3 regions of the Erwinia pyri genome follow, and region 3 is predicted to be linked to each of the others. Evidence: predicted binding sites of a transcription regulator. Region 3 holds the regulator's gene; each other region holds the start of a gene.
The links. The regulator LexA, encoded in region 3, represses DNA repair genes until DNA is damaged. The targets are predictions, from matches to a motif close to TNCTGTATGTACATACAGNA.

Region 1 (7,831 bases), 1.3 Mb from region 3:
CCTTCCTTAGTGGCCATGACGTAATCGCTGCTGCACCCGCTGACCAGTGTGGCCAACATCAGCGCCGCTGCGCCGAACACATACTTCATAATTCGCTCCCTTTAAACTTCAAACTGATGCGTCTGGTTATAGCGCATTTTTTGCAGGGGATCAGCAGAAGAACTCCGAAAATGTGCAGCAAGCACGTGGCGCCATTGACTTTATTCGTAAATTGATATTACAGGGGGGGCAGGCCGGGTGAGCGGCCTGCCTGAGATCAGGCTGTTTTCTTTTTACTGCGCACCAGATTCAAACACTCAACCGCCATGGAGAAGAACATGGCGAAATAGATATACCCTTTGGGCACGTGGACATTGAAGCTTTCCAGAATAAGCGTAAAGCCGACCAGAATAAGGAACGCCAGCGCCAGCATCTTCACGGAAGGGTGACGCTCTACAAACTCCCCAATCGATCTGGCGGCAAACATCATTACGCCAACCGCAATCACCACGGCAGCCATCATAATAATCAGATGATCGGAGAGGCCCACGGCGGTAATGACCGAGTCCAGGCTGAAGATGATATCCAGCAGCATAATTTGTACGATGGCGCCAATAAAGGAATGGACGTTAGTCTTATGCTCCTCTTCACCGCCTTCGATCGTCTCATGGATCTCCACGCTCGATTTCCACAGCAGGAACAGGCCGCCAAAGAGCAGGATCAGATCGCGGGCGGAGAAACTGTGATCCATCAGCGTGAACAGCGGCGTGGTCAGGCGGATAACCCAGGCGATAGAAGCCAGCAGCCCCAGACGCATTAACATTGCGCCGGCCAGACCCATGCGGCGGGCGGCATTCTGCTGATGTTTCGGAAGTTTGGCGACAACCAGAGAGAGAAAAATAATATTATCAATACCCAGAACGATCTCAAGAATCGTCAGCGTACCAAGGGCCAGCCAGGCATTGGGATCTGCAATCCAATCAAACATACTAACATTGCATCCTAAACGAAAAGTAAACGGGGAGTATACGCAACCCTCGTGCTGCCCGCCATCCGCGGCTTTAGCTCCTACAATAAAAAATGGCGGGCCAGCAGCAGGCCTGTAAAAGACTTCTTCAGATAGAAGCCGCGGGGAAGGGTCATAATGGGCTGGCCGTTTTCGCCAATCCCTTCCGTCAGCGCTTTACTGTTGGCCGCTTTAGGGCGAATTTGCAGCACTTCACCATGCCGGGCGGTGATACGCTCTACCTGACCCAGCACAATCATATCCATTAACTCTTCCCAGTCTCGCTGCAGCAGCGCCTCTTCATCTTCACTGGCACTCCATAACAGCGGCGCACCAACCCGACGTTCAGCCAGCGGAATGGCGCGATCCCCCTCAACAGGAACCCACAGTACCCGTTGTAGCTTATGGCGAACATGGCTTGTCTGCCAGGTGACCCCGGAGTTGCCGGTTAACGGGGCCACGCAAACAAAAGTCGTCTCCAGCGGACGGCCCACCGCATCAACCGGTATGGTTTTTAGCTCCACGCCGATCTCCGCAAAATCCTGCTCCGGTTTACTGCCTGCGCTGGCACCCAGATAGCGCTCCAGCAGCATGCCAACCCAGCCTTTATCTCTTCTGAGATCCTGCGGGATCGCCAATCCACCTCGCTCTGCCAGCTCACCCAGCGTATAACCCGCCAGGCGCTGAGCACGTTCCAGCAGAACCTCCTCATTTTCCGGGGAGGACACCGGGATAAAATCACCGCCCATGAATAACTCGTCGTAATTGGTTAAAAAATAACCACTCTTTTGCGCTCTGGTTTAGTCGCAAAAAATGATTGTGTAAAACAGGAATAATAGCATGATAAATCATGCTTTTTTATTTTCCGACGGCGGGAAAATCGCGCGCATCCTTGAGGTTATGCCAAAGTTGTCACCGGCAATGAACAGGATCACACCCCCTGTTATCCACAGAAAAATGGGATAACTCACTTTTTACAACACTACTGTTTCGATTTACAGCCTTGACGGGGCAGGATTACGACTTTTTGCACGATTTATGCTTAACTCAGCGGCATAACCTGTGGATAAAAAGTCCAGTGTTCGATCTTTCACCAGTGGTGCGGCATGGCTCTGTGACAGCAGGATGAAGGTGTCAGGAAGAAGGTACATATCAGGATAAATCCTAACGCTTAGAGCAAGTTAATGAAAAGGCGAGCGCGTAAGCGGCCGCGAGAGGAAAAAGTTTTCCCCAATGGTTAACAGAGTTCTGCACAAAGCTATCCACAGAAAACGTGAATAAGATCGCGCTTTAACGCCTTATTCTGTTTATAACTCGACCCAACAGGGCAAGTTATCCCGTGTTTACCGCGTGCTGAGGGCGTAAAGCAGTGGTTTACCACCTGTAAGGAGTATGAAACAATCAGAACATCCGAGTTTTAGTTTGAGGTAGTCCAGTGATCGATGATGATGGCTACCGCCCGAATGTTGGTATCGTAATTTGTAACAGGCAGGGACAAGTGCTGTGGGCCAGGCGATTTGGTCAGCACTCCTGGCAGTTTCCCCAGGGAGGGATCAATGCTGGGGAGACGGCGGAACAGGCGATGTACCGAGAACTTTTCGAAGAAGTCGGTTTGCACCGCAAAGATGTTCGCATCCTTGCCTCTACCCGAAACTGGTTACGCTACAAGTTGCCAAAACGTTTGGTGCGTTGGGACACAAAGCCGGTTTGTATCGGCCAGAAACAGAAGTGGTTTCTTCTGCAGTTATTGTGCAATGACGCAGATATCAACATGCAGACCAGCAGCACGCCGGAATTTGACGGCTGGCGCTGGGTCAGCTTCTGGTATCCGGTTCGTCAGGTAGTCTCGTTCAAACGCGACGTTTATCGTCGGGTGATGAAAGAGTTTGCCAGCGTGGTGATGCCGCTGCAGGAGAGCACCACACAGCGAAATACGCCTGCTTATCGACGGAAGAGAGGTTAAGCCACGTAGATTATGCTCACACAGCTTCGCGAAATAGTTGAAAAAGTGGCGGGAGCGCCCCGGCTCACTGAGGCGCTCGATATCCTGGTCAATGAGATCTGCCTGGCGATGGAAACCGAAGTCTGTTCGGTCTACCTTGCCGATCACGATCGCCGCTGCTATTACCTGATGGCGACACGTGGGTTGAAAAAACCACGTGGTCGCACTGTCGCACTCGCCTTTGACGAAGGGATTGTCGGGCTGGTGGGCAGGCTGGCTGAGCCAATCAACCTTGCTGACGCGCAGAGTCACCCCAGCTTTAAATATGTCCCCTCCGTAAAAGAAGAGCGTTTCCGCTCGTTCCTGGGCGTACCTATTATCAGCCGTCGACAGCTGTTAGGCGTGCTGGTTGTGCAGCAGCGGGAGCACCGGCAATTCGACGAGAGCGAAGAGTCGTTCCTGGTCACTCTGGCGACGCAGATGGCGACTATCCTGTCGCAATCGCAGCTGAATGCGCTGTTTGGACAATATCGTCAGACGCGGATCCGTGCGCTGGCCGCATCGCCCGGCGTGGCGGTTGCAGAAGGGTGGGTGGATATCACGCAGCCTTCGCTTGAGCAAGTTTTCGCCGCCTCCACGCTTGATACTCATCGTGAGCGTGAGCGCCTCTCGCTGGCGATGGATGAAGCCTCCAGCGAATTCCGCCGCTACAGCAAACGCTTTACCGCCAGCGTGCATAAAGAGAGCGCGGCAATCTTCGATCTCTATTCGCACTTACTCAGCGACAACCGGCTGAAAAAGGATCTCTATGCCGAGATCGATGCGGGTTCGGTTGCCGAGTGGGCGGTGAAGAAGGTCATCGAGAAGTTCGCGGCGCAGTTTGCCAGCCTGCAGGACAGCTATCTGCGGGAGCGCTCTGGCGATCTGCGCGTTCTGGGGCAGCGGCTGCTGTTTCACCTCGACGATACCGTGCAGGGCACCAATACCTGGCCTGAACGGTTTGTGCTGGTGGCCGACGAGCTGACAGCGACCACGCTGGCGGAGCTGCCGCACGACCGGTTATCCGGGGTGGTGGTCAGAGATGGCGCCTCAAACTCGCACGCGGCCATTATGGTGCGCGCGATGGGCATCCCGACGGTAATGGGCGCAGATATTCAGCCCGAGCTGCTGAACGGCAGGTTGCTGATTGTGGATGGCTATCGCGGCGAGCTGCTGGTGGATCCCGAGCCGGTGCTGGTGCAGGAGTACCAGCGGCTGATCAGCGAAGAAAATGAGCTGAGCAAGCTGGCCGAAGATGTGGTTGAGCAGCCCGCACGGCTTAAAAGCGGCGAACTGGTTAAGGTGATGCTGAACGCCGGGCTTAGCGCCGAGCACGAAAAAGCGCAGGGAAGCTGGGTTGATGGCGTCGGGCTCTACCGTACCGAAATCCCCTTTATGCTGCAAAACGGCTTCCCCTCTGAAGAGGAGCAGGTGGCGCAGTATCAGGGCATGCTTCAGCTGTTTCTGGAGAAACCCGTTACGCTGAGAACCCTTGATATAGGAGCGGATAAGCAGCTGCCCTATATGCCTATCTCGGAAGAGAATCCCTGCCTGGGGTGGCGCGGTATTCGCCTGACGCTGGACCAGCCGGAAATTTTCCTGGTGCAGGTTCGGGCCATGCTGCGCGCCAACGTCGCCAGCGATAACCTCAGTATCCTGCTGCCGATGATCACCAGCATCGATGAAATTGACGAAGCGAAACGGCTGATCGATCGTGCCGGTCGTGAAGTGGAAGAGATGCTGGGCTACGCCATCCCCAGGCCCAGGATCGGCGTGATGATCGAGGTGCCATCTATGATCTTTATGATCGGGCATCTCACCGGGCGCGTGGACTTTGTCTCTGTGGGCACCAACGATCTGACGCAGTACCTGCTTGCTGTCGATCGCAATAATACCCGCGTAGCTAATCTGTATGACTGCCTGCATCCTGCCGTGTTGCGAGGTCTGAAAACCATTGCGCTGGAAGCGGAAAAAGCGGATATCGAGCTCTGCCTGTGCGGCGAAATGGCGGGCGATCCGATCTGCGTGGCGGTGCTGGTGGGTCTGGGATATCACCACCTCAGTATGAATGGGCGTAATGTTGCCCGGGTGAAATACCTGCTGCAGCATATCGATTATCAGGAAGCGCGGCAGCTTGCAGAGCAGAGCCTTAAGGCTACGCTGACCAGTGAAGTGCGTCACCAGATCGCCGCTTTTATGGAGCGCCGTGGGCTTGGCGGCCTGATCCGGGGCGGTCGCTAGCACTCTTAACAAAGTTTACAGTTCCGCCGGATCGCAACAATTGCCGCTGTGCTATGATGCGCGCCTTAATGCAGCGCCCTGCGCGCACTGGTACTCATTCCGTCGCCTGCCGGTCAGGACAGACTTTAAAAATGGTGAAAGATGAACAACGGCTATCTGGCTTTCCCTCAATTCGACCCGGTGATCTTCTCGATCGGGCCAATCTCTCTGCACTGGTACGGACTGATGTACCTGGTCGGCTTTATTTTTGCCATGTGGCTGGCGGTACGGCGTGCCAACAAACCCGGCAGCGGCTGGAAAAAGGAAGAAGTTGAGAATCTGCTCTATGCAGGCTTCCTGGGGGTATTTCTGGGCGGCCGTATCGGCTATGTACTGTTCTATAATCTGCCGCTGTTCCTGGATAATCCGCTCTATCTGTTCAAAGTCTGGGATGGCGGCATGTCATTCCACGGTGGCCTGATTGGCGTGATCTGCGTGATGCTCTGGTTTGCCCGTCGCACTAAACGTAACTTCTTCCAGGTTGCTGATTTTATTGCTCCGCTGATCCCCTTCGGGCTGGGCGCGGGCCGCTTGGGTAACTTTATCAACGGTGAGCTGTGGGGCCGCGTGGCACCCGATCTGCCGTGGGCAATGCTCTTCCCTGGCTCACGCAGCGAAGATGTCGCGCTGGCGGCTACCCATCCTGAATGGCAGTCGCTGCTGGCGACCTATGGCGTTCTGCCGCGTCACCCTTCGCAGCTCTATGAGCTGCTGCTGGAAGGGGTGGTGCTGTTTATTATTCTTAACCTCTTTATCCGCAAAAATCGGCCGATGGGTGCGGTTTCCGGCCTGTTCCTGATTGGTTACGGCGCCTTCCGCATCATTGTGGAGTTCTTCCGTCAGCCTGATGCGCAGCTTGGTCTGTTCGACAACGCCATCAGCATGGGACAAATTCTCTCTCTGCCGATGATCCTGGCAGGGGTAATCATGATGGTCTGGGCTTATCGCCGCCAAAGCGCGCAGCAATTACGAGAGGGCAAATGAAACAGTATCTGGCGTTAATGAAGAAAGTGCTGGAAGAGGGCACGCCGAAAAATGACCGTACCGGCACCGGCACGCTGTCGATTTTTGGTCACCAGATGCGTTTCAATTTGCAGGAAGGTTTTCCGCTGGTTACCACTAAAAAGTGCCATCTGCGTTCTATTATCCATGAACTGCTCTGGTTCCTGAACGGCGACACCAATACCGCCTATCTGCAGGAAAACAAAGTCTCTATCTGGGACGAGTGGGCAGATGAAAATGGCGATCTTGGACCGGTTTACGGTAAACAGTGGCGTAGCTGGGGGGCGGCAGACGGCCGTCAGATTGACCAGCTCAGCAACGTTCTCAAGCAGCTGAAAAGCGATCCGGACTCACGCCGGATTATCGTTTCCGCTTGGAACGTGGGCGAGCTGGATGAGATGGCGCTGGCACCTTGCCATGCGTTCTTCCAGTTCTACGTGGCGGACGGCAAGCTCTCGTGCCAGCTCTATCAGCGCTCCTGCGACGTCTTCCTGGGCCTGCCGTTTAACATCGCCAGCTATGCGTTGCTGGTGCATATGGTGGCGCAGCAGTGCGATCTGGAAGTGGGCGATTTCGTCTGGACGGGGGGCGACACGCACCTCTACAGCAACCATATGGATCAGACTCATCTGCAGCTGACCCGCGAGCCGCGTTCGCTGCCGAAGCTGATTATCAAACGCAAGCCAGCCTCGCTGTTTGATTACCGTTTTGAAGATTTTGAGATTGAAGGGTACGACCCGCATCCGCCTATCAAGGCACCGGTCGCTATCTGATGATCAACAGGAGCGGGTAAAACCGCTCCTGCTACGACATCTGATTATGACGGGTGAGCGCACGCGTACACCTCATCAAATATCGTTCCCTTCTTAAGACCTTCCCCTGCAATAATCAGCCTGGCGTGACCCGCATTAACATCTCTGGCAGCGCATTTGCCCACTCTCCGGCCGCATTTTTACGAGAGCCTTCGCAAAAATTCTTCCCGAAGCAGCAACAGAAATTATTCACTGGATTGTGTCTCGCAGGCGCAGATTTTTCCGCTGGACGGCTCCGGCAGAAAAAGCAGAATAGCCGCTATGAAAACGTCGGGATTTACCTTAACCGAGCTGTTAATTGTGATGGTGATCGCCAGCATACTCACTCTGGGCGCAACGGGCGGCTGGCTGCGCTGGCAGCAGCTTCAGCGGTTGAACGACAGCGCACGCCAGGTTCACCATTTTCTTCTGCGGTTACGTGCAGAAGCAAACGAGCAGAACAGCCAGCTTTTGCTGTGGCAGAGCGGGAAGAGAGCCTGGTGCATCGGCAGCGGTCCGCCTCTGCCCTGTGCAACACCATCACGCAAAATAGTCGCTGCGCCCTGGGCGGAGGTTTCACTGCACTCTTTGACGGAGGGGATGGGCTTTTATGGTCGCCGTAACGTGGCGAAACCAGGCCGCATTGTGCTCGCTGGGGCCGCAGGAGAACGGCATATCATTGTCTCCTCCCGCGGTCGGGTAAGAATCTGCGAGGATGAGTGCCCATGAAACAGGGCGGATTCAGCCTGATGGAGATGCTGATTGCGCTGGCCGTCAGCAGCGTGCTGTTAG
Region 2 (7,831 bases), 1.5 Mb from region 3:
TTCAGTTCATCACCGGAAAATGTTTATGCCAGCCATTCCCTTACCTTTTGTCACTGCAATTATGCTAGTAATGGTATTTATCAGGTTAGCCATGAAAAGAGATCGAGCCCTCAGGCCGGCACTTTTTTTTATTGTTGCCTGCATCGCTATGGTTACGTTGGTTGGTTTGCGCTGGAGCGGAAACTTTCAGCATGTACGTCAATTGCAACCCATACTGGCCTGTACGCTTCCACTGTTAGCCTGGCATAGTTTTCGTTCTTTAATATCGGTAAGTAAGTGGCGCTTCTGGGTACTGTTTGGGCTAATCATTATTGCAACAGGAGGCCTGGTTTTCTTCCCTTTACGGAATTTTCCTGTTGATTATTTTATCGCCACTTTAAGCCTCCTGTTTGGTGTAGCTCTCATCAGAATAGCGAATAGAGGAGCAGACATTTTTAGCTTGAGCCGATTGAGCGAGGCACCCGAAATACAAAAAGTAGCTTCTCTGGTTGGTGTTCTACTGTGCTTTTCAGGAATAGGTGACTTAGTAATAGCGTTTGATTTCACACTCTATGCGGGCCAGCATGTGTTAACCATGGTCATTACAGGGCAGTTATTTGTTCTGATCTTTCTGGCTACACTCTTAGTTAAAGTTGGGCAAAGCCAGCCTGTACAGGAAGGAGAACTGAAACAGGCTCCTGAAACAAGCCAGTTGGAAAACGTTACTGAAACCAGTCAGGTGACTAATGTCGAAGAGGACAATATTATTTGTCAGAAGGTCAATGATTTCATCATTGCGCAGCGTCTCTATCGCGATCCCGACCTTACGCTTGAGCGTCTGGCACGAAAGGTTCTTATTCCGGGCAGAAGAATTTCTCAGGCTATTAATCGCGTCCAGAATCGTAACGTTTCACAGATGATAAATAGTTACCGTATTGTAGAGGCCCAGCGTCTGCTAAAAACCACCAGCCTTACGGTAACTGAGATTATGGATGAATCGGGTTTTCGGACAAAGTCTAACTTTAATCGCGAATTTTTACGGACAGCTGGGATGAATCCTGGAGAATACCGCCGTGCTTGTCCACCAGAGATCCCTGAGACTTTATAGGACAATAATTCAGGGATACCGCCAGGAAATCGATGATTTGGTGCTGGATTTCTTGATGGAGTGTTGCTCTGCTACGTTGCGTAGCATCACGACAGATAATTCCCTCTCCTGGGGCATCTTTATCTATTAGTTGTGCAGCATTGGGTTTGCATAGTTGCATGAAACTGAAATGGGAAGCATCGGGAATAATATTAAACTTGACCAGGGAGGGAGGAAGATACTTGGCCAGATAACCGGACTCGTCATGGGCTGGTAAGTCCGCAATATTATTTCCGGCTGCGAGAAGTAAAACAGGGATTGTTATGTGAGAGAGGCTTGCTTGGGTAAAGCCACGCACCAACCCTGCATCCAGCGCTATCACCGACTTTATCCGTGGGTCTGCCAGGGCTGCGGCAAAATGCCGATCGGCATCAGGGGTATTCAATCCCAATTTCTTCTGCAGATTACACACTGTGACCGACGATGTTTTTTTACACTCTCTACGGAATTGCGTGGGTGAAAATTTGGCACCTGCAAGAGCCATGACTGTCCAGCCTCCCAGGGAATGGCCTGTTGCGGCAATACGTTTATCATCAATTTTGCCTACTAAAGTGGCATTTGCCAATAGATAGTTCAATACGCGGGTCAAGTCGTGCGGCCTTAACCAGAGCCTGGAGGCTTCTGCCGGATTTTTGTTTAGCGCGGTGGTTCCAGGATGATCGGGAGCGGCAACTATATACCCCTGAGCTACAAGCGCCGCTGCAAGCCAGCTAAGGTTACGCCAGCTTCCACCGTAACCATGGGAGAGCAGGACAAGAGGGTGTTTTTCGGGCCCCGGTGGAGCGTCAGTGATGACATCAACGCCATAAAACGCCGCGTTCTCTCCTACAGGCTTAAGCCCGCTCTCAAGTTGTATGGGATACCACATTGTGACAGAGAGCGTACGTTCTCCGGGAGAAATCAGCACTGACTGATGAAAACCTACAGAAGCGTGCAGCTCGGTATTCACTATCAAAAGCAAAAGAATCACAAAATAAAAACGGTTCATAACTGTTCCTGAATGAGTGATAAAAGCCTTTTTTATCAGTTCACTGACTCATCCCTCGACCTCAAACACGATTCAGGTCGGCGAAACAGAATGATTTTTCTCTACTCTGCTAATAATCCGCTTCTTAGTTTCATCAGGAGCTCATGACAGATGAAACTACCGCGCCGCATAAATAATATAAGTAACCACCCCGAAGATGTTGAGGCCCTGTTCATCATTAATATCGATGGCCGGATAGCTGGGATTCATGGAGAGCAGTTTGACGCAGGGGATCAGCTGTAGCTTCTTCAGGGTAAATTCGCCATCAACGGCAGCAATCACCCGGTCGCCATGCTGCGGCTTCAACGAGCTGTCCACCACCAGCAGATCGCCATCGTTAATATTGCCCTCGATCATCGAATTCCCGGCAGCACGGATAAAGTAAGTGGCGCTGGGGTGGCTGACCAGCAGCTCATTCAAATCAATTCTGGACTCAACATAGTCTGCGGCGGGGCTGGGAAAGCCGCAGGCCACGCGTTCGACATAGAGGGGCAAAGCCAGGGAAAGCGGGGTTTCAGCCAGCTGATAGATATTCATTATTATTACTCAATGTTACTGTGTATCTATACAGTATTATCAATCGCGCCAAGCAAGCAAGTGCTTCATAAGCAAAAATTTCTACCCTCCTGTTCCCTGAGAACATTTAGCGCTTGTCCGACAGCCGTTTTCCGTCCCCTCTGCTGAGACAACCGCAGGCAGAATGATGAGTTCCAGACTGCATAGTGCAGCGGGTAATTTGTAAAAATCCCGTAAAAAGTGCCTTCAGCCAGCGCATCTACTGAAGGTTTTATCGCCAGGGCCGATACCTGTGTTGAAGGGAGGAACAGGGGGAACAGGCAGAGGATGATAAAGCGAATTCAGGTACAGGAACTGCGGCTCGGAATGTATGTGCATAAGCTGGAAGTTTTCTGGCTCAAGCACCCGTTGGTGCGTAACCATATGCTACTCACTACCGATATGCAGATTCAGATCATTGCAGAGAACGGCATCAAAGAGGTCTGGATAGATCTGGCTAAAGGTCGCGGCCCTGATAAAGCTGAAACCGGGGCCGGATCCGATCCGGGCATGACCTCATCTGGCCCGCTCAGTATGTATGAAGAGCTCGGGCAGGCGCAGGCGATCTGCCAGAATGCCAAAGGGCGAGTGATGGGTATGTTCAGCGATGCCCGGCTCGGCAGAACCATTAACACGGACAGTACGCTGCCGCTGGTGGATGAAATTGGCGGATCGATCAGTCGGCATCCGGCGGCTCTGCTGAGCGTGGTGCGGCTTAAAACCCATGACGACTATACCTATCTGCATTCAGTGGCGGTCTGTGCGTTGATGGTCTCTCTGGCGCGGCAGCTTGAGCTGAATGAAGAGCAGGTGCGGCGGGCGGGCATGGCCGGGCTGTTGCATGATGTCGGAAAAGCGGGCATCCCCCTGGATATCCTCAACAAGCCGGGCAAGCTGACCGAGGCAGAATTCAATACTATGAAGCAACATCCGATCATCGGTGAAGCCTTGCTGCGTAAAAGCGGCGGCGACGAGGATTTGCTGGATGTGGCGTTACATCATCATGAGAAGGTAAACGGCTGCGGTTATCCGCACGGGCTGAAGGGCAACGACATTTCGCTGCTGGCCCGGATGGCTGCCGTTTGCGATGTTTATGATGCTGTTACCTCAAACCGGCCTTACAAGGCTGGCTGGAACCCTGCCAGCGCCATGCATCAGATGGCGAGCTGGGATGGGCATTTCGATCGTAAAGTGTTTTATGCCTTTGTGAAGGCGGTAGGCATCTATCCGGTAGGGTCGGTGGTTCGCCTGGCTTCAGGGCGCATTGCCGTGGTTGCAGAACCCGGTGGCGGTTCCCTGCTGCAGCCGAAAGTCTGCGCTTTCTATTCGCTGGTGACTAACCAGACAATCTCGCCGGAAAAGGTCGATCTCTCAGATCGATTTTGTTGGGACAGCATTACCGGCCCGGAAGAGTCCGCTCAGTGGAAGGGGATGAACCCTGATGCGCTGTGGATGGCACCGGTAGCCTGAGCGGTGGCCAAACTGCGCATTACCTTATCGCTTAACTGCAAAGAATTTCTCATAGCGTTGACCTTCCCTCTGCCCATCATCCTTACGTCTCCTTAACTCCCTACGCTGCATCACTATTGTCATACAAGCCTTTCTGGCCCAGCCTCTACTTTTCCCGAGCCATACAGAGAAACATTTCGCCTTTATCCTATGTATTTTTCTCCAGTGATTTGCCAGTCTGTATCACCAGATCCAGACCGGTTGCCCCGTTTCGCCTGGCAAAATCGGCATCGGCCACTATACTGAATACTGATAATGTTGCGTTTTCCTCGTGCGTTGGGGTCATACAGGTTTTTCTGTCCCAGCCCGTTTATCGGGTGCCTGCTTAACGTAGCGCCGTAACATACTCAATCAGGAGGAATACTTTGAACACCCAGAATGAGTCCGGTCCCCGGTTAGCCGTGGGCGGACAGTACGCTTTCTTCTTTGATGTTGACGGGACGCTGGCTGCAATCCAGTCCCGACCAGATGAAGTGTTTATCCCAGAGCAGGTTATTGCTCATCTTGACCAGTTGGCCCGGTTATCGAACGGTGCGCTGGCACTGGTCTCCGGCCGTCCGATAGCAGAACTGGACGCGCTCGCTTCTCCTCTCCATCTTCCTCTGGCAGGCGTCCACGGCGCTGAACGCCGGGATGCTCAAAATCACCTTGAACGTCTCTCCCTGCCGGATGAGGTTGCCAGCTCGCTCTCAGCACTGCTGAGCGAAGCGATGGCAAAGATGCCCGATACCCAACTTGAAACCAAAGGAATGGCCTTTGCGCTGCACTATCGTCGCGCGGAGCACTATCAGCAGGAGATCCTCGCCCTGGCTGAAGCGATGACCGAACGGTTCCCTATGCTGGCGCTGCAACCAGGCAAATGCGTGGTGGAGCTGAAGCCGAAAGGCGTGAATAAAGGCGCTGCAATTAACGATTTTATGCAGCAGCCTCCTTTTGCTGGCAGAACGCCCGTCTTTATTGGCGACGATCTGACAGACGAAGCCGGTTTTACCGTGATTAATGCCCTGGACGGCATCACCATTAAAGTGGGCGAGGGTCCGACAGAAGCGACTTCGCGGCTGGCGGATGTTAACGCCGTGTATCACTGGCTGGAACAAACACTATTACAATTAGATCAAGACGAAACAACGTCGGTAAGGAGTTAAGGTTATGAGTCGCTTAGTAGTCGTATCTAACCGCATCGCTGTACCCGATGGGTCAAAAACCAGCGCTGGTGGTCTGACCGTGGGAATTATGGATGCCCTGAAAACCACCGGTGGATTGTGGTTTGGCTGGAACGGCGAAATCAATGAAATCGGTGAAGATGACGAGGAGATGAGCCTGTTTGAACAGGACAACGTCACCTACGCCTCGTTTGGGTTGAATCAGAATGATTATGACCTCTATTACCTGCAGTTCTCTAACGCGGTGATTTGGCCCGCCTTCCACTACCGTCTGGATTTAGTGAATTTCCAGCGTGAAGCGTGGGAAGGGTACTGCAACGTGAACACCATGCTGGCAAAACGCCTGCTGCCTTTCCTGAAGCCAGACGACATTCTCTGGATCCACGATTACCATCTGCTGCCTTTTGCTGCCGCGCTGCGTGAGCTGGGGGTAACCAACCGGATTGGCTTCTTCCTGCATATCCCGTTCCCGACGCCTGAAATTTTCAACGCGCTGCCGCCGCATAACGAGCTGCTGGAGATGCTTTGCGATTACGATCTGCTGGGCTTCCAGACGGAGAGTGACCGCACCGCGTTCCTGGAGTGCCTGTCACTGATGACGCAGCTGCAGACCAGCGGCAAACAGCACCGCGCCTTTGGCAATACTTTTGCTACCGAGGTTTATCCTATCGGGATTGAGCCGGACAGCATTAAAGAGATGGCCGAAGGGCCGTTGCCACCAAAAATGGCGGCGATGAAAAGAGATCTGGGCGATGCCAAAAATATCATTGCCTGCGAACGTCTCGACTATTCCAAAGGGTTGCCTGAACGTTTCCTTGCCTATGAAGCGCTGCTGGAAAATTACCCGGAACACCGCGGTAAGATCCGTTACTCACAAATCGCTCCTACTTCGCGCGGGGATGTGCAGGCCTATCAGGACATCCGTCATCAGCTGGAAACGGAAGCAGGGCGCATTAACGGTAAGTACGGCACGCTGGGATGGACACCGCTCTACTACCTTAACCAGCACTTCGATCGTCGGCTGTTGATGAAAATATTCCGTCTGACGGATATTGGCCTGGTGACGCCGCTGCGTGACGGCATGAACCTGGTAGCGAAAGAATATGTCGCGGCACAGGACCCGGACGATCCGGGTGTGCTGGTGCTCTCTCGCTTCGCCGGTGCTGCTAATGAGCTGACCTCTGCGCTGATTGTTAACCCGTACGATCGTGACGAAGTCGCTGCCGCTCTGAATCAGGCAGCTACGATGCCGCTGAATGAGCGTATTTCCCGCTATAACGACATGATGGCGGTATTACGCAGAAATGATATTACGCACTGGCGTAAAAGTTATCTTAAGGATTTAGAGGCGATAGCGCCCCGTAACGCGGAGCATGGAGAGGGCGGTAAAGTGGCTGCTTTCCCACGGCTGGCATAAATTATGCCATCCGCAACAAGGGCGACTTCTGCTCCTCTAGCATAAGTTGTGCCAGACTTTCTAAGGGCGATCTCAGATCGCCCTTTTTTTATGCAAAAATCAGCTAAAAATTGAGACCTCTGTCTTAAATGCGTCATAAAAAGAGCCATTAATAAGAAAAATAACGAAAAAATGGCATTTCACCTAAAGAATCAGCGGCGCCTGCCGATACTGAGTGTGAAAAGTAAAATCCCTTCCAAAACATTCGTATCCCTTATGTTACTCCCCGTTACATCCCTTTTCACACCCTGAACACAAGCCTGGCAAGGCTTACGGAACGTTATCGCTTGCTGTTAAAAATCTGTGTTACGTCACAATTCAGTCATCATATACAGAGCTGACAGTCACTGAATGTGACTATTCTCTATCCACTGCCAATCGCCTCAATCCAGCACAAAATTCTGTTTATTTTTGTCAGCACAGGAACTTCAGCTGATATTGATCTTAATCACACCGCCGTTCCCTTTAATACTCGTAAACGGAATCATTTTCATTTGGAAATGTGTGCCTGAGCATAAAATTTAACAAAAAAGGGGGGAATTGATTAGTTAGTGAACTAACCAACAGCAATGCTGAAGAGTTATTTTAGTTAATTTAGCCCAAAAGTGTGACCTGCGTCACACTTTATCTAAAATTTCGGTTGGCTCTCGTTGTATGTCGAAATCAGAGGGGATAGAGTTGCCTTGTTTTCGGAATAGTCCTAAAAGGCAGCAGGAAAAATCCTAAAGCCAGGGCAGGAAACGAGAATAAAGACCGGAAGCAGTAACTGGCAAAATGAGTTAATGACTACTTTCTGCACAGCAGCGATTAAGGCAGCTGGCAGCTTCGCAAACGTTTGGCTTCTGCCACTTAATTATTTGCCATTTTAGAATTACCCAGCAGCAACCAAGGTAGCGGCGCAATCCGCAAACGTTTAAGTAGCGTCAGTCAGGATGGAAAGAAAAATGGGTACATCAGAATTACTCAAACATATTTACGACATCAACTTGTCTTAT
Region 3 (7,831 bases):
TGATCTTTACCATAACCATAACGTTCCTGAATTTTGCCAACAAGCTGATCGCGTTTACCTTCAACAACGGTCATGTCGTCATCGGTCAGCTTGCCCCATTTTTCTTTAAATTTACCTTTCAACTGTTTCCAGTTACCGCCGGCTTCGTCTTTATTCATCTTGTCTCTCCTCGACCTTAGGTTTACACAGCTTTAGGATTATCATGTCAGCGAAACAGAGAGCAACAACATAAAACGCTGCTCAATCGCCTGACGTACAGATAATTATAGTAGAAGATAAGAATCCTGCACTGTTAAGCAAAATATTCCGCCAGACTCAGAGAAGATCTAAAAGGTGCTTCTTTAAAAAAGCTTGCAGATCAGGGGGTAACGAAGAGGCAGAGGAGAGTAACAAATGATTTCACTGCACGAACCAGCTCCCATTCTGCCAGTGGCGACGCCAGATAAGCCAGAGCGTCAGGCCGCGTAGCAGCAGGAATACCGTCACCGCCAGCCATAGCCCATGGTTGCCCAGCAGCGGGACAGTAAACAGCGTCAGGCCATACCCCGCAGCCGCAATGAACATGCCATTACGCATTTCGCTGGCGCGCGTTGCCCCGATAAACATGCCATCCAGCAGATAGCACCAGACGCCGCAGACGGGCAGTACGATTTGCCAGAACAGATAGCTGTCGGCCTGCTGCTGCAAGGCCGGAATTGAGGTGAGTAAGGCGACTATCTCCGTGCCAGCCAGGCCATAAATCAGGGAAAAAGCGAGTGCCACCAGCCCTGCCTGACGACAGGCGGCGCGCCAGACCGAGAGCAGCTTCTCTGCGTTTTTAGCCCCAAAGGCTTCGCCAGAGCACGCTTCAACGGCATAGGCAAAGCCATCCAGCGCATAGGCGGTAAAGGTCAGGAACATCAGCAGCACCGCATTCACAGCGACCACTTCGCCACCCAGACGCGCGCCCAGAACAGTCAGCGAGGCGAAGCAGAGTTGCAGCAGCAGAGAGCGCAGCATAATGTCGCGATTGAGCCGCAATAGCCGCCCAATATTGCCGCACCAGGCCGTTTTTATCAGCGGCAGCGAAATACCGCGCAGCTTCAGCACGCGCCACACCATCACCAGACCGATAATCATCGTGGCATATTCAGCTATTGCCGTGGCGGCAGCGGCGCCCTGCACGCCCCATTTCAGGCCAATCACGAACCAGAGATCCAGCGCGATATTTACCACGTTCCCCACCACCAGCAGGATCACCGGCGCCCGCGCATACTGAACGCCCAGCAGCCAGCCAAGCAGCACCAGATTCGCCAGCGTGGCAGGGGCGCTCAGCCAGCGAATATTCATAAACAGCGCGGCCTGATGCAGCACTTCTCTGTCGCCGCCGACAAGGGAAAGCGCAAGATGCGTTAGGGGAGATTTCAGCAGAACAAACAGCAGGCCAGCGGCCACTGCAATCAGAAGGGGTTGCATCAGAGCACGGGCCAGCGCGGGTTTATCCCCTGCGCCAAAAGCTTGCGCCGTGAGGCCGGTAGTACTCATGCGTAAAAACAGCAGCAGCATAAAGAGAAAGCTGGTAGCCGTGGTGCCAACGGCTACGCCGCCCAGATAGGCAGGACTGTCCAGATGGCCAATGACCGCCGTATCCACCAGCCCCAGCAGCGGCACGGTGATATTCGACAGGATCATTGGCAGCGCCAGCCGCCAGAGATGTTTATCCGAGGGGGAAATTAATCGCATTATCATCCACTGTGCGACTGGCTAATAAGCACTATCGTCGCACCAGAGCGGCGCCACGATAACAGTGGCGCACCTCTCAGCAGGTGCGCCCGGATCGGACCTTTAGAGCCAGTTACCGTTGCGAATCACGCCCACGGCCAGCCCTTCAATCGACAGCGTCTGCTGACGCAGGTCTACCACGATCGGTTGGAAATCGCTGTTTTCAGGGAGTAAATGCACAATATTACCCTGTTTTTTAAGGCGTTTTACCGTAACCTCATCATCAATGCGCGCCACCACGACCTGGCCGTTACGCACATCCTGCGTTTTATGCACGGCGAGCAGATCACCATCCATAATGCCGATATCTTTCATCGACATTCCGCTGACGCGCAGCAGGAAATCGGCGCCCGGTTTAAACAAACCTGGGTCCACCTTGAAGTGCCCTTCGATATGCTGCTCCGCCAGTAAAGGCTCCCCGGCAGCAACGCGCCCTATCAACGGCAACCCTGTCTCATCTTCCATCATCAGGCGGATACCGCGTGATGCGCCGGAGACGATTTCAATCACGCCTTTACGCGCCAGCGCTTTGAGGTGCTCTTCAGCCGCATTAGGGGAACGGAAGCCGAGCTGCGCAGCAATCTCCGCCCGCGTCGGTGGCATGCCGGTCTGGTTAATGTGGTCGCGTATCAGGTCGTAAACCTGCTGCTGCCTTGCCGTTAGTGCTTTCATCCCGCCCCCTGGTTGTTTATACAGTCGACTGTGAGTATATACAGGTATTTGCGCATTGAAAACCTAAACCTGCTTAAAAAACGACGGTTCGCTAAAATCTGGAAAACATCCCGCAATTAACCCATTAACAGCATTACCCACACAAAAATAGCGAGTAATATCGTCAGCAGCACCGCGGCAGAGCCCATATCCTTCGCGCGGCCCGATAAGGGATGGAATTCGCTGCCAATCCGGTCCACAACAGCTTCCAGCGCGCTATTGAGGATCTCGACGATAATGACCAGCACCACAGACCCTATCAGCAGCACTCGCGTCATGGCATCCACGTCGAGCCAGCAGGCAACAATGGTGGCAATCACGGCAGCAACGGCTTCCTGCCGGAAGGCCGCCTCGTTTTGCCAGGCGGCGCGTATTCCTTTCCACGAGTAGCCGGCGGCTTTTATAATGCGGGTCAGTCCGGTGACGTTATTTGCCATAATGAGGGAACCCTTTGTGATGATTAACGTCAATGTCTGGGTGGCGCACATTTTGCAACACCACAGATCTCACTGGCGCTTTCTGGTATGCTTGCGGCGCTTTGCTAACAAGAGGCTTCATGTTGTCTATGTCAGGTTGGCGTAACTTATATTATAAAGTATTGAATTTACCGGTTAAATTTCTGGTAAAGAGTAAAGCGATTCCTGCCGAGCCGGTCACTGAGCTGTCGCTCGACACATCGCGCCCTATTATGTATGTGCTGCCCTATGATTCAAAGGCCGATCTGCTGGCGCTGCGTGAACAGTGCCGCAAACAGGATCTCCCCGATCCGCTGGATCCGCTTGAAATCGACGGAACGGTACTGCCTCGGCACGTCTTTATCCATGATGGCCCGCGTGTCTTCCCCTACTTCGTGCCAAACGTGGAATCGGTGAAACTGTTCCATGAGTACCTGGATCTCCACCGCAGCAATCCTTTACTGGATGTGCAGATGGTGCCGGTCTCTGTGATGTTTGGCCGGGCGCCTGGCCGCGAAGTGCAGGGTGACGATCAGCCCCATCTGCGCGTGCTGAACGGCGTACAGAAATTCGTTGCCGTGCTGTGGTTAGGCCGCGACAGCTTTGTGCGTTTCTCACCGATGGTGTCGCTTCGCCGCATGGCTACCGAACACGGTACGGATAAAAGCATTGCCCAGAAGCTGGCAAGAGTGGCGAGAATGCACTTTGCCCGCCAGCGTCTGGCTGCAGTGGGTCCCCGTCTGCCCGTCCGCCAGGATCTGTTCAACAAGCTGTTGCAGTCGAAAGCGATTGCAAAAGCGGTAGAGGATGAGGCGCGCAGCAAGAAAATCTCCCACGAGAAAGCCCAGCAGAATGCCATTGAGCTGATGGAAGAGATTGCCGCTGATTTCTCCTATGAAGCGATTCGCCTTACGGACCGCATCATGGGCTGGACATGGAGCCGGCTCTATCAGGGCATTAACGTCAACGGCGGTGAACGCGTGCGCCAGCTGGCTCAGGACGGTCATGAAATCGTCTATGTGCCCTGCCACCGTAGCCATATGGATTACCTGCTGCTCTCTTATGTGCTCTATCACCAGGGGCTGGTGCCGCCGCACATCGCTGCCGGTATCAACCTCAATTTCTGGCCAGCAGGGCCGATTTTCCGTCGTCTGGGCGCCTTCTTTATCCGGCGTACCTTTAAAGGTAACAAGCTCTACTCCACCGTGTTCCGCGAATATCTGGGTGAACTCTTTACCCGTGGCTACTCGGTTGAATACTTTGTAGAGGGCGGCCGCTCACGTACCGGTCGCCTGCTTGACCCGAAAACCGGCACGCTGTCGATGACTATTCAGGCGATGCTGCGCGGCGGTAACCGCCCTATTACGCTGGTGCCGATCTATATCGGTTATGAGCACGTAATGGAGGTGGGGACTTACGCAAAAGAGCTGCGCGGCGCTACCAAAGAGAAAGAGGGCTTTATGTCGATGGTTCGCGGGCTGCGTAAGCTGCGTAATCTCGGCCAGGGCTACGTAAACTTCGGTGAGCCGCTGCCTCTGGTGGCTTATCTCAACAAGCACGTGCCGGAGTGGCGGGAAGCGATCGACCCGATTGAAGCCCAGCGCCCCGCCTGGCTGACGCCAGCGGTCAATGATATTGCTCAGCGCGTGATGGTCAGCATCAACAACGCCGGCGCCGCAAACGCGATGAACCTTTGCGTGACGGCTCTGCTGGCCTCCCGCCAGCGTTCCCTGACGCGCGAGCAGCTCGTTGAGCAGCTCACCTGTTATGTACAGCTGCTGCGCAACGTGCCCTACTCTTCAGACTCAACCGTGCCGGAGATGACGCCGGAAGCGCTGCTTGACCACGCGCTGAGCATGAACAAGTTTGAAATTGAGCAGGATAATATTGGTGAAATCATCGTCCTGCCTCGCGAGCAGGCGGTTCTGATGACCTACTACCGCAACAACGTGCATCACATGCTGGTGATGCCGTCGCTGATAGCGGTGATCCTGATGCATTACCGTGAGCTGACGCGGGCCGAGCTGCTGCGCCAGATTAGCGTGATCTATCCAATGCTCAAAAGCGAGCTGTTCCTGCACTGGAATAAAGAAGATCTGCCGGCGGTGCTGGATCTGCTGGTGAGTGAGATGGCGCGTCAGGGACTGTTGACGGCGGATGACCAGATGCTGCGTCTCAGCCCGGCCCGTTTCCCTACGCTACAGCTGCTGGCTGCGGGTGTGCGAGAGACGCTGCAGCGCTACGCCATTACCTTCTCTATTCTCAGCGCCAATCCGTCGATTAACCGCGGGACGCTGGAAAAAGAGAGCCGGACCATGGCTCAGCGCCTGTCGGTACTGCATGGTATCAATGCGCCTGAATTCTTCGACAAAGCGGTCTTCTCGACGCTGGTGCTGACGCTGCGTGATGAAGGCTATATCAGCGATACCGGCGATGCTCAGGTTGAGCAGACGCATAAGGTCTATCAGATGCTGGCTGATTTAATCACTCAGGAAGTGCGGATGACTATCGAAAGTGCGGGACCGCACGAGTAAATAGTGACGCTGTTAAAAAGGGTCGATGAGCAATCATCGACCCTTTTTTATGGCTTGTCACAGCCAGTTGACCAGCGGAGAGGTGCTTAACGCAATACCGATAAACAGCACTAACCCCACGTAATTGTTGTTCAGAAAGGCTTTGAAGCAGGCATCGCGTTCGCGGGCGGAGATCAGCTTCTGCTGATGGATAAAGAGCGTGCCAGCCAGCAGGATTGACCAGTAAAAAGCGCCGCCAAGCTGCATCATCCAGCCAATCAGCGCCATTAATATCAGCGTCGTCAGCTGCAGAAGGCCCACGATGAGCTTATCAAAGCGACCAAACAGGATCGCTGTCGACTTCACGCCAATCTTTAAGTCATCATCTCTGTCCACCATCGCATAGAGCGTGTCATAAGCTACCGTCCAGCAGATATTAGCGGCAAACAGCAGCCAGCAAACCAGCGGCACGGTTTCGCTTACTGCCGCCCATCCCATTGGAATAGCCCAGCCAAACGCCGCGCCCAGCACCACCTGCGGCAGATGGGTATAGCGCTTCATAAACGGATAGACCCAGGCCAGCGCCAGGCCGCCAAAAGAGAGCCAGATGGTCATGGCATTCATGGTCAGCACCAGACAGAACGAGACCAGCACCAGCCCGGCAAACAGCAGTTTTGCCTCTCTGGAGGTCACCGCGCCGCTGGGTAAAGGACGTGCCTGGGTGCGCTTAACATGCCCGTCAATTTTACGATCGGCAAAATCATTAACCACGCAGCCAGCGGCGCGCATAAAGAATACGCCAAGGGTGAACACGATCAGCACGTTAAGCGGCGGGATCTCTCTGCCTGCCAGCCACAGCGCCCAAAAGGTGGGCCACAGCAGCAGCAACGAGCCAATCGGCTTGTCGATGCGCATCAGGCGGCTGTAGGCCTGAAATTTACTCACAGGAAGCGTTCTCTCCACGTTACGGGTTCCCTTTAGCCAGCAGCGACTGATAGAGCGGCGCCGGCGGTAAAAACAGTTCGGTCAATAATAGCGGCTTGCCGGAGAGACGCAGGCGGGAACGGCGTCCCCACAACTCCTTGTGCTGACCAGGCTCGATAAAATCCCGCGTCAGCGTTGAGGAAGAAAAAAGATAGCGTCCCAGCGGGCGGGTGCCCAACTGTTGCAACATCTGCTCTGGCCCGATCAGGGTTGATTCAGGGACGATTGTCCGTCCAGCGAGCCAGGGCACACCGTCGCCGCACAGCAAAATCTCACGCAGCCAGTAGCGGGGCTCCTGAGGTAAAAATGTTACCTCCTGCGCCGCATCCTCTGCACCAATAAAGCCTTCACGCACAATGTTCACCGTCACTTTTTCACAATGACGTTCAAAACGTTGTGTCATGGAATCTTCTTCCATCAACCAGTCCAGCAGCGGAGCGGTCAGCAAGGGCGAGGAGGCAGGAAGCCACTCAAGGGCGCGCAATTGCGTCAGCGCGTTTTCAGCCATTCGGCTTCTCCGGGCAAAAATTGGGGGCCACAGTGTAACGCAGAGGTTAAGGGAGAACACAGCCTGAGAAGGGAAATTAATGCGATTTTTGGCGGGGACGTTGCGCCCCTGTCGGGGCGCGCCGGAAATTATTCACGCTTCAGGCGATTGCTGTTAGCCAGCCAGAGAGTGATTACCAGAATCAGGATAGCGACAGAGTAGGCGAGCGTATCCAGCGGATTTTTATGATCAACAATGATCAGGCGAATAATGGCCGTGATGCCGATATAGACGAAATAGCGCAGCGGGAAGTGATAGCCCGACTGAAAGTATTTTACGATCAGGGCAATAAATTCGAAGTAGAGGAAATAGATCACTATTCCATCAATCAATAAATAGGAGGAGGTCTGTTCGCCGGTGTTCAGCAATACGTTGGCCAGATGAATAGTCTCCTTGCCTAAAAACACGGCCAGAATGCAGGCCAGTCCTATCAGCCCTATGTTCAGCAGCATCTGTAATAACCAGGCGATACGCGTGGCGGTAATCATGGTAAACCCTCTGAAATCACTGTTATTGATCAGGTTAATCCTGATACGCACAATATGCTTTAGTGTGAGCCAGTTCACAAGTTTTGCTTGCTGACTGCCCCGCTTTCCGGGGTAACCCCCGGGGCTTTGAGGAAAACTTTCACGCTCTGTAACAGATGCTGAGGCAGTGGTTTGTCCCAATAAAAAAGGGCGCACAAAGTGCACCCTTTTCAGACCTTCTGGCCGGGTTAGCGGAAATCGCGGTCCCTGTCGCTGGTCATGTCATACAGCTGGTATTTACGGCCCAGCATCTGGCCGCCATCACGCGTTAACGGCGTCCAGCTTACCTGTGCACGGCCACGCGTTGGCGAAGCAGTAAACAGATCCATTGGA

Region 1: a site for LexA is predicted at 1,969-1,988, ahead of mutH (DNA mismatch repair endonuclease MutH). Genes of this name have one in related genera too.
Region 2: a site for LexA is predicted at 2,707-2,726, ahead of umuD (translesion error-prone DNA polymerase V autoproteolytic subunit). Genes of this name have one in related genera too.

What each region holds. Positions count from the first base shown of each region.
Region 1 covers NZ_CP132353.1:934,611-942,441, forward strand. The annotation lists gene Q3V30_RS04410 (YgdI/YgdR family lipoprotein) at 1-89, opposite strand, end outside; gene Q3V30_RS04415 (TerC family protein) at 257-967, opposite strand; gene mutH (DNA mismatch repair endonuclease MutH) at 1,048-1,734, opposite strand; gene rppH (RNA pyrophosphohydrolase) at 2,421-2,948, shown strand; gene ptsP (phosphoenolpyruvate--protein phosphotransferase) at 2,961-5,207, shown strand; gene lgt (prolipoprotein diacylglyceryl transferase) at 5,349-6,230, shown strand; gene thyA (thymidylate synthase) at 6,227-7,021, shown strand; gene Q3V30_RS04445 (prepilin-type N-terminal cleavage/methylation domain-containing protein) at 7,322-7,768, shown strand; gene Q3V30_RS04450 (prepilin peptidase-dependent protein) at 7,759-7,831, shown strand, end outside.
Region 2 covers NZ_CP132353.1:2,630,551-2,638,381, reverse strand. The annotation lists gene Q3V30_RS12340 (helix-turn-helix transcriptional regulator) at 26-1,087, shown strand; gene Q3V30_RS12335 (alpha/beta hydrolase family protein) at 1,002-2,114, opposite strand; gene umuD (translesion error-prone DNA polymerase V autoproteolytic subunit) at 2,271-2,690, opposite strand; gene Q3V30_RS12325 (cyclic di-GMP phosphodiesterase) at 2,997-4,178, shown strand; gene otsB (trehalose-phosphatase) at 4,583-5,362, shown strand; gene otsA (alpha,alpha-trehalose-phosphate synthase) at 5,367-6,797, shown strand; gene flhD (flagellar transcriptional regulator FlhD) at 7,781-7,831, shown strand, end outside.
Region 3 covers NZ_CP132353.1:4,130,703-4,138,533, forward strand. The annotation lists gene Q3V30_RS19590 (CsbD family protein) at 1-158, opposite strand, end outside; gene dinF (MATE family efflux transporter DinF) at 400-1,722, opposite strand; gene lexA (transcriptional repressor LexA) at 1,825-2,433, opposite strand; gene Q3V30_RS19605 (diacylglycerol kinase) at 2,550-2,909, opposite strand; gene plsB (glycerol-3-phosphate 1-O-acyltransferase PlsB) at 3,038-5,461, shown strand; gene ubiA (4-hydroxybenzoate octaprenyltransferase) at 5,519-6,385, opposite strand; gene ubiC (chorismate lyase) at 6,405-6,932, opposite strand; gene psiE (phosphate-starvation-inducible protein PsiE) at 7,061-7,459, opposite strand; gene Q3V30_RS19630 (YjbH domain-containing protein) at 7,687-7,831, opposite strand, start outside.